Regions from separate parts of the Solibacillus sp. FSL W7-1436 genome, predicted to be linked through region 3. Evidence: riboswitches for the same ligand, from Rfam matches in the RefSeq annotation. Region 3 holds a riboswitch; each other region holds the start of a gene.
The links. Region 3 has a riboswitch for cobalamin ahead of cobJ (precorrin-3B C(17)-methyltransferase). Riboswitches for the same ligand answer to the same signal wherever they lie in the genome.

Region 1: it holds a riboswitch for cobalamin, as region 3 does, so the genes downstream of both, cobT (nicotinate-nucleotide--dimethylbenzimidazole phosphoribosyltransferase) here and cobJ (precorrin-3B C(17)-methyltransferase) in region 3, are expected to answer to the same signal.
Region 2: it holds a riboswitch for cobalamin, as region 3 does, so the genes downstream of both, MKX73_RS12920 (hypothetical protein) here and cobJ (precorrin-3B C(17)-methyltransferase) in region 3, are expected to answer to the same signal.
Region 4: it holds a riboswitch for cobalamin, as region 3 does, so the genes downstream of both, MKX73_RS09825 (ABC transporter substrate-binding protein) here and cobJ (precorrin-3B C(17)-methyltransferase) in region 3, are expected to answer to the same signal.

The regions. Positions count from the first base shown of each region.
Region 1 is NZ_JBBOWV010000001.1:556,912-560,185, forward strand. It holds gene MKX73_RS02795 (hypothetical protein) at 1-307, opposite strand, end outside; gene cobT (nicotinate-nucleotide--dimethylbenzimidazole phosphoribosyltransferase) at 875-1,933, opposite strand; cobalamin riboswitch at 2,027-2,204, opposite strand; gene MKX73_RS02805 (MBL fold metallo-hydrolase) at 2,246-3,166, opposite strand; gene MKX73_RS02810 (4-aminobutyrate aminotransferase) at 3,193-3,274, opposite strand, start outside.
Region 2 is NZ_JBBOWV010000001.1:2,642,511-2,645,784, reverse strand. It holds gene MKX73_RS12930 (bifunctional adenosylcobinamide kinase/adenosylcobinamide-phosphate guanylyltransferase) at 1-367, opposite strand, end outside; gene MKX73_RS12925 (ABC transporter substrate-binding protein) at 435-1,388, opposite strand; gene MKX73_RS12920 (hypothetical protein) at 1,378-1,935, opposite strand; cobalamin riboswitch at 2,096-2,277, opposite strand; gene MKX73_RS12915 (Fur family transcriptional regulator) at 2,340-2,750, opposite strand; gene MKX73_RS12910 (metal ABC transporter permease) at 2,747-3,274, opposite strand, start outside.
Region 3 is NZ_JBBOWV010000001.1:2,954,445-2,957,718, reverse strand. It holds gene cobJ (precorrin-3B C(17)-methyltransferase) at 1-1,558, opposite strand, end outside; cobalamin riboswitch at 1,702-1,888, opposite strand; cobalamin riboswitch at 2,306-2,480, shown strand; gene MKX73_RS14480 (energy-coupling factor ABC transporter permease) at 2,603-3,274, shown strand, end outside.
Region 4 is NZ_JBBOWV010000001.1:1,959,231-1,962,504, forward strand. It holds gene MKX73_RS09820 (acyl-CoA dehydrogenase family protein) at 1-1,060, shown strand, start outside; cobalamin riboswitch at 1,156-1,345, shown strand; gene MKX73_RS09825 (ABC transporter substrate-binding protein) at 1,734-2,681, shown strand; gene MKX73_RS09830 (FecCD family ABC transporter permease) at 2,674-3,274, shown strand, end outside.

The DNA of each region.
Region 1 (3,274 bases), 2.4 Mb from region 3:
TTGCTTTATTATAATAAGAGGCTTTGGATCCTTTACTTCTTTTTACGGCCAGAAGCTCTTCCAATTTCTGAATATATTCACGATCTGCTGATATTCTCGTGAGGCTTGTTAATAAATATGGTCTTAACCCGGAATTAATTTTTTGGCATCGCGCAAGATTGATCAAATACTTGGCCATCTTAAATGATTTTAAGTGCGTATGTCCATTTTTAAATTCCTTCTTCGTATTGACGACCATATACTCCTGCTTTCGCCCTTTATAAAAAGGAATAATAATAAACTCATCTTTTTTAAAAATTTGATTCATATTATCTTCATCCTTTTCGAATATATTCAAAAACGACCTTTCACATACGGAGAAATAGTGATCACCCCGTTCCCTTTAATGCCCCTCCCGCCTCTCCTCTTTATTGGTCTTACTTTTCCTTACCCTATTTAACGGTTACTTTATTCCAGGTTCCATGAAAAAAGCACTTTTTTAACTATTTTTAACAGTTCACAGATGTTTTTACATGTAGTTAATATAGGATATTACAGAGGGCATGCATTTGACAGGACAATTGCTTGATTTTTACTGAATTTTCTGTAAAATTAAGTCAAGTTCTATTCATTACTTTGAGTGTTTTGGTCACACATTGCATTTACGAGGAGTGGATAGGGCTTTCTTTTGAGTTCTCCCCGCTTTGTACATGAGACGGGAGTTCCGCTTATTAGATAATTTACTGGTAAAACAAATGGAATAGACTGAAAAACTGCACTTATTTTCCAGGAACGTTTTATTTATAAAAAAAGCTACACTAAAAGTAGTTATTACTTTTAATGTAGCCCGTTTCTTAAAATTTATTTTATTAATTTTACTTTTTGAATAACTTCTCTACTTCGCTACTATAAGCGCTGCCGCTTCTTCCAGTGTGACCATATTCGTAATCATCGAACACGCCGCATCAAGAATCGGGAACGCCAGTGCAGCACCAGATCCTTCCCCAAGCCGCATATTCATATGCAGCATCGGTTCCAGTCCTAAAAGTTCGGCCGCGATTTTTGCGCCCGGCTCTTCCGATAAATGCGATGGAATCAAATACGCTTTCACATTCGGATTCAATTTATAGGCGATCAATGCCGAAACTGTTGAAATATACCCATCAACTACGACCGGCACACGATTCGCTGCAGCTGCAAGGAAAATTCCCGCCATCCCGCAAATCTCCAGCCCGCCTACTTTTGCCACAACATCAATCGGGTCATCCGCATTCGGCTTATTCAATGCAATCGCTTTTCGGATAACTTCGGCTTTATATTCGATGCCGCCAGCCCCGACACCAGCTCCAAAACCCGTTACTTCCAGCGGATCACAGTCGTGAAGTACCGAAAGCACCGCAGCACTCGGTGTCGTATTTCCAATGCCCATTTCCCCTGTACCGATTAGATTGACACCGCTTTGAATGGCTTCTGTTGCGACTTCAATCCCGACTTCAATCGCTCGGATCGCTTCTTCACGCGTCATCGCAGGTCCTTTTGCCATATTGTCTGTCCCGTATTTCACCTTTTTAATGATGACCCCGGCATCTTGAGGCAAGTCTTCTTTTACACCGATATCCACCGGGATGACTTGTGCATTCGTAACTTTGGCAATCGTACACATCCCTGTCGTCCCTTTCGGAAACGATAGTGTTTGGAAAACCGTTGTACTTTGCGGGTTCGGTGTTACCCCTTCCTCATACACACCGTGGTCCGCTGCCATGACGATCATCGCTTTGTGATCGATTTTCGGCGCAAGCTCCCCGGTAATTGTGGCGATCTGCATTGCCAATGATTCGAGCTTTCCTAAACTTTGCGGCGGTTTGGCTAAAGAGTCTATGTACTGTCGTGCGGCTGCTTCCATTTGTCGGTCGATTTCCTGAATTTGTTCAAGTGTCTGCTGTAGTAATTTCATGTTTCGTTTCCCCCATTAATATGAATTTTGACAATAAAAATAGCCTGCAGTTTATTCGAACACAAATAAACTACAGACATATCCAGTGTCTATAAACAGTAAGCATATTAGGCAGGTCTCCTGGCTCAGATTCACAGTTTCCTAGCTCCTTCCCAGATTGACATCCAGTGGGTTTTGCTATGAAACTCCTCCATACAGTGTTGGGATTACGCTAAAGCTTTTCACTTTATTCCCTATTCTCCCTTAACGGGCACCTAATGCTTGATGAATTTAACATTACTTTACTTTGAACCTGTTTTTTCGTCAAGGGGTCTATTTATACGTCTCCCCAATCGTCAACATTTTCAACTCCACATCTTCTAAACTCGCTCGCTGCCAATGAACATGCAGCCGGTCAATCGCTTCTTTCGGTGTATCGTCCGCCAGCATATACGCACCGTAATGCATTGGAATAAACACTTTTGCCCCGACATCACAGAACGCCTGGATCGCTTCTTCCGGTGTCACGTGAGAGGCATGCATAAACCATTCCGGCTCGTATGCACCGATCGGCATTAATGCTGTATAGATATTGAAGCGTTCGCCGATTTCTTTGAAGCCTCTAAAATACCCGCTATCTCCGGCATAATAAATACTTTGCGCATCCGATGCCGTTTGCAATACGAAGCCGCCCCAATGCGATGTATTCGTGTCCCACGGCATGCGTCTTGTCCAATGCTTCGCGGGAACGAAATGAATTTCAAGCGTCCCTGCCTCATGCTTGTCATACCATGATAGCTCGGTAAAGTTGCGTAGCTTATGACGCTTCATCAAATAACCGAGCCCTTCCGGAATGAGAAATAATAAATCCGGGTTTCGTTTTTTCAATGCCTTTAACGTCGGTACGTGCAGGTGATCGTAATGCGCATGCGAGATAAGTACGATATCAATATCCGGCAGCTCATCTAACTGCAAACCCGGCTTCGTTAACCGTTTCGCCACGCCCATCCAATTTGCCCAAACCGGATCCGTTAAAATATTAAGCCCTTCTTTTTGAATTAAAAATGTCGAGTGGCCAATCCACGTAACAGTTTGCTCCGAGCGGTTACTTTGTAAAAACGCAACCTGCTTATCTTCACACTGCGGTACTTCGTAATCAACGATCTTCTTTTGTTTTGATCGCTGCCATTTCAGGACATCCTTAAATGTTCCGAGTCGATCATCTTCGTCTAAATTTGAAAAGCGTTCTCTCATCGCAGCACTCCCCTACCTCTAAAAGCTTAATTATATAAATTCCTACTGTGATCAACCTGCTTTGGTTTCATTACTATCCTTGCATAAAAATATACAACAAAACTCAAC
Region 2 (3,274 bases), 310 kb from region 3:
GCCAAGTTAGCAATTGCTTTTGCAGCGATTCGATACAATTATCGATAAATTCGCTATTTTCATTTTTTTGTTCATATGTATACAGTACATTCGAAAGCCATGTTGTCACACATTCAAAAAGCACAACTGCCTCGTTGGAAAGCTGTCCAATCGCTACCGGAACTTTGACTTGCATTTCCACTGTGTTCCAGTTGATGTTCTGAGTTTCACGGTCCTGCTGATGGCGGATTATCCGTTTTTTCATTTCATCATCAAAGGATACGCCTGTCGCGACATAGTAGAGCGTCTTTTTCTCACCTAATTGCCTTGCATATTTCTCTGCAAAAGCACTTTTACCGCTGCGTACACCACCGGTTATAAAAATCAATGGTATCCCTCCTTAAACATTGTAAAAAGAACATGCCTAAACTAAGGCATGCCCTTCTATTCTATACTTATTTAAACAGTTCCGGATATACTGATTGTGCCATAATTTCAACTGCTTCACCAATACGCGGTCCAGGACGGGACATAATATCTCCATCGACTAAATAAACTGCCTGTTCTGTGACTGCCTGTATTTTATCCCAGCCTGTCCGTCCTAGAATCTCATCAATTGCATTTTCCATATATGTTGCTGGCGTAATAATAATTTCTGGATTACGAGTGATGACATCTTCTTCCGTTACACTAATCCAGCTCGACTGATCAGCAAAAATATTTTCAACATTCGCATGGTTCATTATTTCCTGCTGGAACGTGCTGCTACCGGTAGTCCAAAGAGCCGGAGCTGGTGACACTTCATAATATGCTTTTTTCTTCGTATCAAGTGTCGCTGTTTTTTCCTGTACTGTATCAATTTGTTCCTTAATGTCGGCTACAACTTCTTCCCCTTTATGTTCGACACCCATTACTTCCGACAGCTGGATAATATCCGAATACACATCATCAAATGTCTCCGCAGAAGCAATTACAAACACTTTAAGACCTGCATCCTCCAATTGGGTAATTTGTGCTTCCTCCCCGATTGTATACGCTACAACTACATCCGGATCTAATTCCAGAATTCGCTCTGCATTGATGACTGTAGAAGTCGACACTCGTTCAATTTTTTGTGCTGCTTCCGGATATGTATCATATTCTGTTGCGCCGATAATTTGTTCTCCGACACCCAGCTCAAACAAAATCTCTGTATTGCTTGGTTGCAGAGAAATAATTGTTTCCGGTACTTCATCGAATGTCACTTCAACACCACGGTCATCTATAACCGTGTAGGGTACTCCATTATTTTTCGATTCAGCATGCTCTTCTTTTTCTGCTTTGCCACCTGTTTTTTCCTCATCTGATCCACATGCTGCCAGTAATAATGTTGCTGCTAAAGCAACGACCCATTTATTATTAAATTTCATTTGTTGTAACTCCTTTTTTCTTTTTCGATGGATAGGATTTTGAGATAAATGGAATTTCCTCTTGTTGATGCTGCTGATTCATATAGACCGCCATGACAAAAAATACATTAGCAAGCAGCCCGAGAAAATCAAACAGAATTTCATCCACTTCTCTTTCCTCGCTCACTTTATGTAATGCCCTGTAAGACTTTTTCGCCTCACTGCGGCAAATATGCAGTCTTGCTGCACTTTCGATTCCTTGTGGCAGTACAAACTGCTGAATCGCTTCTCCAACTTCACTTACATAAAAATCGTATCGGTCGCTTAGCCATTGCAAATCCTCAGATGTAATGGCCAATTTGCCGCGGACCGAACCATTTGCATGATAGGCTAGCGGTTGAATCCTCCTTAAATCTTTCAACACAAGCTGACCGGATTCATCATCGACTAACGTTGGAAAGACCGAACCGATACGGGTTGTTAAAGAATCGGTACGGATTTCGTAGTCGACACAGCTTGATTTTTCCCGCATGAACGGATAGCAGGAAAAACGGATATCCTTTTTCATAAAATTCTCCTCACTTCATGTAATGCCTCACCGAAATTACCGGGTGTACGAAAAAAAGCCACCCATAGAAAATGGATGGCTTCAAAAATCAAACAATAATGCATAATAATGCTTATTCAATCAGTGACTGCCGTACATTCTCTTTAATTCCGAAGAGGGATGTTACGATAAGAAAAAGATTGGTCTCCTGGCTCTGCGTTTCACTTTACTCATAAGTACCTTCCCGCTATTTTAGCAGTGGTATTACACTTATTTTCATCTACGCTTACAGTTACGGATATAGCTTCGGATTTGCACCGAATTCCCATTTATGCATCATGCATCTTTTTCCTGCAAATTTATTCAATTTGTCTTAATCACTTTAGCATAATAAAAAAATTATGCAAATATATATTTTCAGTTTACTATAAACATTCCGGACATTTGCCGTAAATCTCAAACTTATGGGCTTCAACAGCATAGCCCGGCAGTTTTTCACCGAGCATTTCCATCGGGCAAACAGACAGTTCCTTTACATTTCCGCAATCACGGCAAATAAAGTGGTGGTGATGGTGATCCGACTCACAATGCATACGGAAATTACGCTCACCGTTCAATTCTGTCTCTTCTAAAATATCAAGCTCCACAAAAGTAGCCAAGTTACGGTAAATTGTATCAAAACTCATTCCGGGGAAATCTTTTTTCAATACTGATAACAGATCACGGGCAGTCAAATATTTGTCTGTAGCTGCAAACATATCCAAAATCAACTCTCGTTTATCCGTCTTTTTATAGCCATTGTCCTTTAATATTTCCCACGCGCGCTCTGCATTCACAGTACTTCTTCCCCTTCCGTCTTAATTGAAAATTTCAATACAAGTTTTTTAATCAGAATTACAAGCAGCAAGATCAAAATCGATGTGACAACAATTGTTCCGCCCGGTGCCAAGTTCAGGTAAAAGGCAGAAATGAGTCCGATCACTACCGCAAGCTCTCCAAATACAATCGCTAAAATGATCGCTTCTTTAAATCCGCGAGCCAAACGCATCGCTGCAGCTACCGGTAATGTCATTAAGCTTGAAACAAGCAGAATGCCGACAATCCGCATACTTGCTGCGATTACGAGTGCAACAACAATCATAAATAATAGATGAATCCATTTCGCGGGCAGACCGCTCGCCTTCGCATATTCTTCGTCGAATGACAATACGAAAAGCTCCTTGAAAAACAGGATTAAAAATAATACGACTACGACCGCAATTGCCAGTACAACATATAGATCCTGGCGTGATACAGCAGATACCGAGCCGAATAAATAGCTCATCAGATCCGTACTAAATCCGCTTGCAAGTGAAATAAA
Region 3 (3,274 bases):
TCGGATGCGCATGTTCTTTATAGTCCGCAACAATGTCTGTTAGTAAAGGAATCAGTTTTTCCGGATCGATTCCTTCTAAAACAGGTTGTGCGGCATGAGCTGTTCGTCCTACTGGCTTGGAACCGATAAACAAATCGAACTTTTTCTTGCGGTATACAATACCGATATCATCAAAAACCGCGCGATAACATGCCATACCACATCCATTAAAACCGACGTGCAGCTCTTTCGGCATTTTAATGCCACCGAGCGTTTCCATGATCTGTTCGGCATATGGAATGGATTCCGCTTTTTCCCCGTAACAGAAATCACACGCCTTGACGATTACTACGTCACCGACCGGTTGAACGAGTAAACCTGTTTGTTCCACTGTTTTGACCAGTTTTTCAGGCGAATCGGTCGGTACCTTCAGTACAAGACGGTGGTCAGGCGTATACTCCATCGTACCTCTTTCTCCGACAACCTCTGCCAATGTAATCATTTGATGGGGTGTAATCATTTTATTGGCAACACCCGGTGATACAGCAAACTCAAAGATGGATTCCACCTGTTGCTGCACTAAAAAAGGGTTTTCTTCAACTTTTACAGCAGATGTTTCTTTATGTACGAGCGTTAGTGCTTCATTTGCCAGCTGTAATGCATTTGCTTTAATATCCGCTGCTGGTTCAACTGTTTTTTTCTCGATTGCTACAATTTTTTCATACCCGGTCTTCGATTCACCCGTTTCCTGATCCAATGCCCATGGTTCCGCTTCTTTTTTCAATCGCTGGTGCGGTTTTAACAGCTGTTTTTCATCACCTAATGTATATTTTCGCTGATAGCCGCGCGGTGTAATGATTTTATTGTCATAGTAAAATGTTGAAGAGTTCCCCACGACGACCGTTGTCAGCATTCCGATATCATGTTCCAGCATCTCTGCCAATGTTGTTAACACAATATCCTGTGTATCCCGGTAAGCAGCTTTTACTAGTCCAACAGGTGTATCAGGAGAACGATACTTCAGCAAAATACGCTGTGCTTCAACAATTTGTCTTGTGCGTCTGCCGGATTTCGGATTGTAGAACGCAACGACAAAGTCTGCCATTGCAGCTGCCTCAATCCGTTTTTCGATGACCGTCCACGGTGTTAAGTGGTCACTTAAACTAATTGTGCAAGAATCATGCATAACAGGAGCGCCTAGTAAACTTGCACAGGAGTTAATCGCAGATATTCCCGGAACTACTTCCACTTCAATGCCTTCTTTTGCAGTCCAGCCCTTTTCGATTAATACTTCGTATACGAGCCCTGCCATTCCGTATACACCCGCATCCCCACTGGAAATAACAGCAACTATATGACCGGCTTCAGCCTGTTTTACAGCTTCCTGGGCACGTGATACTTCCTCTGTCATTCCTGTACTGACAATGGTTTTCGCCGTCACTAAATGCTCGATCAGTTCCACATACGTCTTATAGCCCATAATATGGTCACTTTGCTGTAGAGCATCGACTGCGCGTTTTGTTATATGCTCCCGATCTCCAGGACCAAACCCTACAACAAAGATTTTTCCTTTTTGCATGTTAACACCCTCCATTTAAAAAATAAAAAATGCCCGTACCTCTCGTCAGAAAGAGGTACGGGCATGTGAAATTAATACTTAAGAAAGTATAGAAAAACACAAAAACAATTACTTGTTTCGCCTATACTTCTCCCTCCGAAAAGTAAGTATCGTTCGAATAAGCAGGTTTCCTGGCTTAAGCTTCCTTTTACTTTCACATCTTCCCATCATTACGACAGTGATTCATTGTGATTTCATCAGCTATTACAGTAGCGGGGGCTGCATTAGTCTTTCACTAATTTCCCTTTTACCTTACAAAAATCTGTAAGCACTTATTCAAATTGCAAATTATTAAATTATTATAAAATTAAAAATAACATAGTCAAATAAAAAATGATAGGGTAATTATTACCTCATTAATCTTTTTCAGCATAAATGAAGCGGTTATAATTTGTGAATTAAGTGGTTCGTACATAAATTTACTAGTTAACTAATCAAAGTTTGTCGATTATTAATTATTCATTTTTTATCCAATTACACTATCTCAATTAGCAATTTTTCAGTTGATAGGAATAGTCTCTTGTTCCCCCATCTAGTAATTCTTTATACGTTGAACCATTCAAAAGGATTATACAATATTCCAGAAATATCCACACACAAGCGAGAATTAATTTATCTACAATGTTTACATCCAAAACCGAATAGACGAAGTATTCAAAAAAATATCGTGACAATCCAAAAAACAAGTGATAATATTTCCAACATGGTGACAATTGAATGATTTTTGGTGCTTTTTAAGCTTAATAGGGAAACCGGTGCGATTCCGGTACTGTCCCGCAACTGTAACTCGGAGTATTGCATAACACGCCACTGCATTTTTTGTGGGAAGGCTTGTAATACATTGAAGAGGAGTCAGGATACCTGCCAAAAATGACTGATTCAGACCTACGAGGATAGGTGCGTGAAAATAAGCGCTTGACGCTTGTTTTTTGTAATGCACTTTTACTCTGAAAAGTGTATTTTTTTGTGCACTTTTTTCATCAAAAAGAAAAAGGAGTAAAAAACATGAAACAATTATTACCAAAACTTGCTTACTTCGGTATCGTTCTGTTATTTATACCGAAACAAGCATACGCCATGCACATTATGGAAGGATTTTTACCAATCGGATGGGCACTATTCTGGTTTGCTCTATGTTTACCGTTCCTGGTAAAGGGCCTACAAGTAATTCGTCTAGTCGTAAAAGAAAATCCGGAAAGCAAGCTACTACTCGCGCTTTCAGGTGCTTTTACATTCGTATTGTCTGCTTTAAAAATTCCATCGGTTACAGGCAGCTGTTCTCATCCCACAGGTGTTGGTTTAGGTTCAATTTTATTCGGACCGTTTGTGATGAGCGTCTTAGGTTCAATCGTCCTATTATTCCAATCCGTTCTACTTGCACATGGTGGACTTACAACATTAGGTGCGAATATTTTCTCAATGGCCATTGTGGGTCCTTTTATTGCTGTTGGTGTTTTCAAACTCGCGACAAAATGGGGGTTATCCTTTAGTGTAGCTGTATTTTTAGCGGCAATGCTTGGTGATTTAGGTACATATGTAATGACATCTGTTCAGTTGGCATTAGCCTTCCCTTCTGAAGCAGGCGGTATTTTAGGATCATTCCAGAAATTTGCGGGCATCTTTGCACTAACACAAATTCCGCTCGCAATTAGTGAAGGGTTATTAACGGTTATGATT
Region 4 (3,274 bases), 1.0 Mb from region 3:
GACATTTCCATTTGAAAATTTCCGGAAGCTGAGAGAAATCGGCTATACAAAAATAACATTGCCAAAGGAATATGGCGGAGATGGCTTCACAGTATATGATGCGCTGCTGCTGCAGGAAACATTGGCCAGCTATTGCGGAAGCACGGGGCTGGCTGTATCATGGACAATTCAAAATGTAGGCGAGATTTTCGAAAATCGTTACTGGGATGAACAAAAGCTCGACTGGTTTGGCAAAGAAATTGCAAATGGTGCTACGGTTAATCGGGCGGTAAGCGAGTTTGCGATGGGAAGCCCGGTGCGTGGCGGACGTCCGGGGACTTTGGCAAAACGTGATGGTGATGACTATATAATTAATGGACGTAAAAACTATACGAGCGGTGCACCGGACCTCGATTATTTTTTAGTATCGGCATGGATTGAAGATGAGGCCCAGTTAGGATTTTTCCTCGTTCCGAAAACGACAGATGGGGTAAAAGTCGAAAACACTTGGGATGTTGCGTCAATGCGCGGTACGGGAAGCGATGATTTAGTGCTTGATAATGTCCGTGTTAATAATACAAACTTAGTGGAGATCCCGAACTATTCAACCGGCTTTAAACTGAATGGCTGGCTGCTGCTCATCCCGGCAACTTATTTAGGGATTGCCCAGGCTGCACGCGATTACGCCGTTGACTTTGCGAATAGTCATTCCCCGAACAGTATTCAAGGAACAATTGCCCAGTTGCCGAACGTGCAAACACTGATCGGAGAAATGGATTTGGCGTTAACGAAGGCACGCTTTACAATTTACGGTGTTGCAGGGCTTTATAATGATCCGATTAAAAAGGCGACATTAGTTAATGAAATCAATATTGCAAAACATGTCGTGACAAACACAGCAATCGAGGTTGTAGATAATGCGATGCGTTTAGTTGGGGCAAAAAGCCTGCAAAGATCAAACCCGCTTCAACGCTATTACCGTGATGTACGTGCAGGTCTGCACAATCCTCCAATGGATGACATTACAATTAAACGTTTAGCTGAAACGGCAATTGAAAAAAACTTGAAAGAAAAAGAATAATTCGTTCTTTTATCCATGATTAACACAAATCAAGTTGAATTAACTGAAATTTAAGCATACTTTTTTCTGAATATCCGCTATAATAGAGCTATTAACTTTATATGGACGATAAAGGTTCTTACTCGATGGATTGAGTAAGGAGTAAAAGGGAAATCGGTTCAAATCCGATGCGGTCCCGCCACTGTAATTGCTAGTTGAAAGCAACATGCCACTGAAAAAATTTCGGGAAGGCGCTCTTCAACGTTATGCATAAGCCAGGAGACCTGCCTTTATAATGCCCTAAATTAAACCTACGAGGATAGGATGTGGCGGATAAATTCTTTTTTCTTTGAATTTTATTTGCATACGTAAAGTTTCCTTCATTTTAGTAGGGAAGCTTTTTTTGTTCTATAGTCATTTATTAGGGGTTCAACAATTTCATACAGCTTACTATATAGGATACAAAGATATAGGAGCATTCTTTGACTAAACAGGAGTTGATTGGAATGAAGGGCGGCAGACTCCAGCGGGAACAGCGCGAGGGAGAGACTACAGGCTCGAGCCGCGCCCGCGGAAAGCGTCCGCCCGTAATGGAAATCAACGGATAATAGAGACATGTATGAAACAATTTGATATTCCCCTGACAGTTAATATAGAACCTTTCTAATTCTCAAATTTAAGGAGGAAATTTATTTTGAAAAAATGGCAACTGCTTTCTTCCGCAGCATTACTTACAGTAACATTAACTGCATGTAATTCGGAAAAAGCAACGGATAATCAAACAGCAAATGAAAGCAAAGAGGTAACTGAAACAGCACAATTCCCGGTTACATTAAAAGATGCCTTGGACAAAGAAATTACGCTTGAAAAAGCGCCAGAGCGCATCATTACACTTGCTCCATCGAACACGGAAATTTTATTCGGCATAGGATTAAACGATGAAATCATCGCTGTGAACGACAATGATACATATCCTGAAGAAGCATTAACAAAGGAATCGGTTGGCGGCATGGAGTTCAATCTGGAACAAATCATCGGCCTGCAACCCGATTTAGTTTTAGCACATGAATCCGGAATGTACAGCTTCAATGAACAGGCAATTGCACAGTTGGAATCAGTAGGCATTCCCGTATTTGTTGTAAAAGATGCGAAAACATTTGAAGAAACATATGAAACGATCGAACAAATCGGGCAGCTGACAGATAAAGAGCAACAAGCAAAAGAAATGGTGGCCTCAATCAAAGAAGGAATTGAAGAAATTGAAGTGAAAGTAGCCGACCTGGAAGAAAAGTCGGTGTTCATCGTTGTTGGAACAGATCCGGATCTTTATGCAGCAGGAGAAGAAACATTCATCAGTGAAATGCTGGACGTGTTAAATGCAGAAAATGCTGTTCCTGAACTAGGCTGGCCGATGTACAGCTCAGAGCAATTTGTAAACAGTAATCCGAATGTTATTTTAGTAACGTATGAAAGCGACATGGCGGCAATCGAGAAAAACGATGCATATGCCGAAATGGATGCAGTGAAAAACGGCAATGTGAAATTAATAGACGGCGATACGACAAGTCGACAAGGTCCTCGTATAGTTGATGGTATTGAATCAATAGGTGCAGCGATTTATCCAGAGGTATTTAATGAATAGAAAATATTCAATCGCCTATGTACTATCGATTGGATTACTTTTAAGCAGTATATGGATCGGCATTTCATTCGGATCAGTAGATATTCCTTTCTCAACTTTATGGGATAAAACGACTGATCCGGTTGCATACAGTATTTTGTGGAAAATCCGAATGCCCCGTGTCATTTTAGCTGCATTAATCGGGGCATCCTTGGCGATAGCCGGAGCAGCATTTCAGGGGTTACTTAAAAACCCTTTGGCTGATCCGTATACGCTGGGTATTTCATCAGGAGCCTCGGTAGGTGCGGTCATGACAATCTTTTTAGGAATTTCAATACCGGTGCTCGGTGTCTTCACATTGCCTGTATTCAGTATGGCCGGAGCTGCATGTACGATGATTATCGTCCTGACATTTGCCCGACTTGTTGACCGCTCGATGAAAATGGAGACACTGATTTTGACGGGGATTATTTTCAGCTCATTTTTAGGGTCCTGCATCTCCTTAATGGTCGCACTTACTGGTGAACAGCTAAGAGAAATTATCGGCTGGCTCCTTGGAAGTGTGTCGATGCGAGGTTGGCCATATGTCCAGATGGTGCTGCCATTTATGGTGA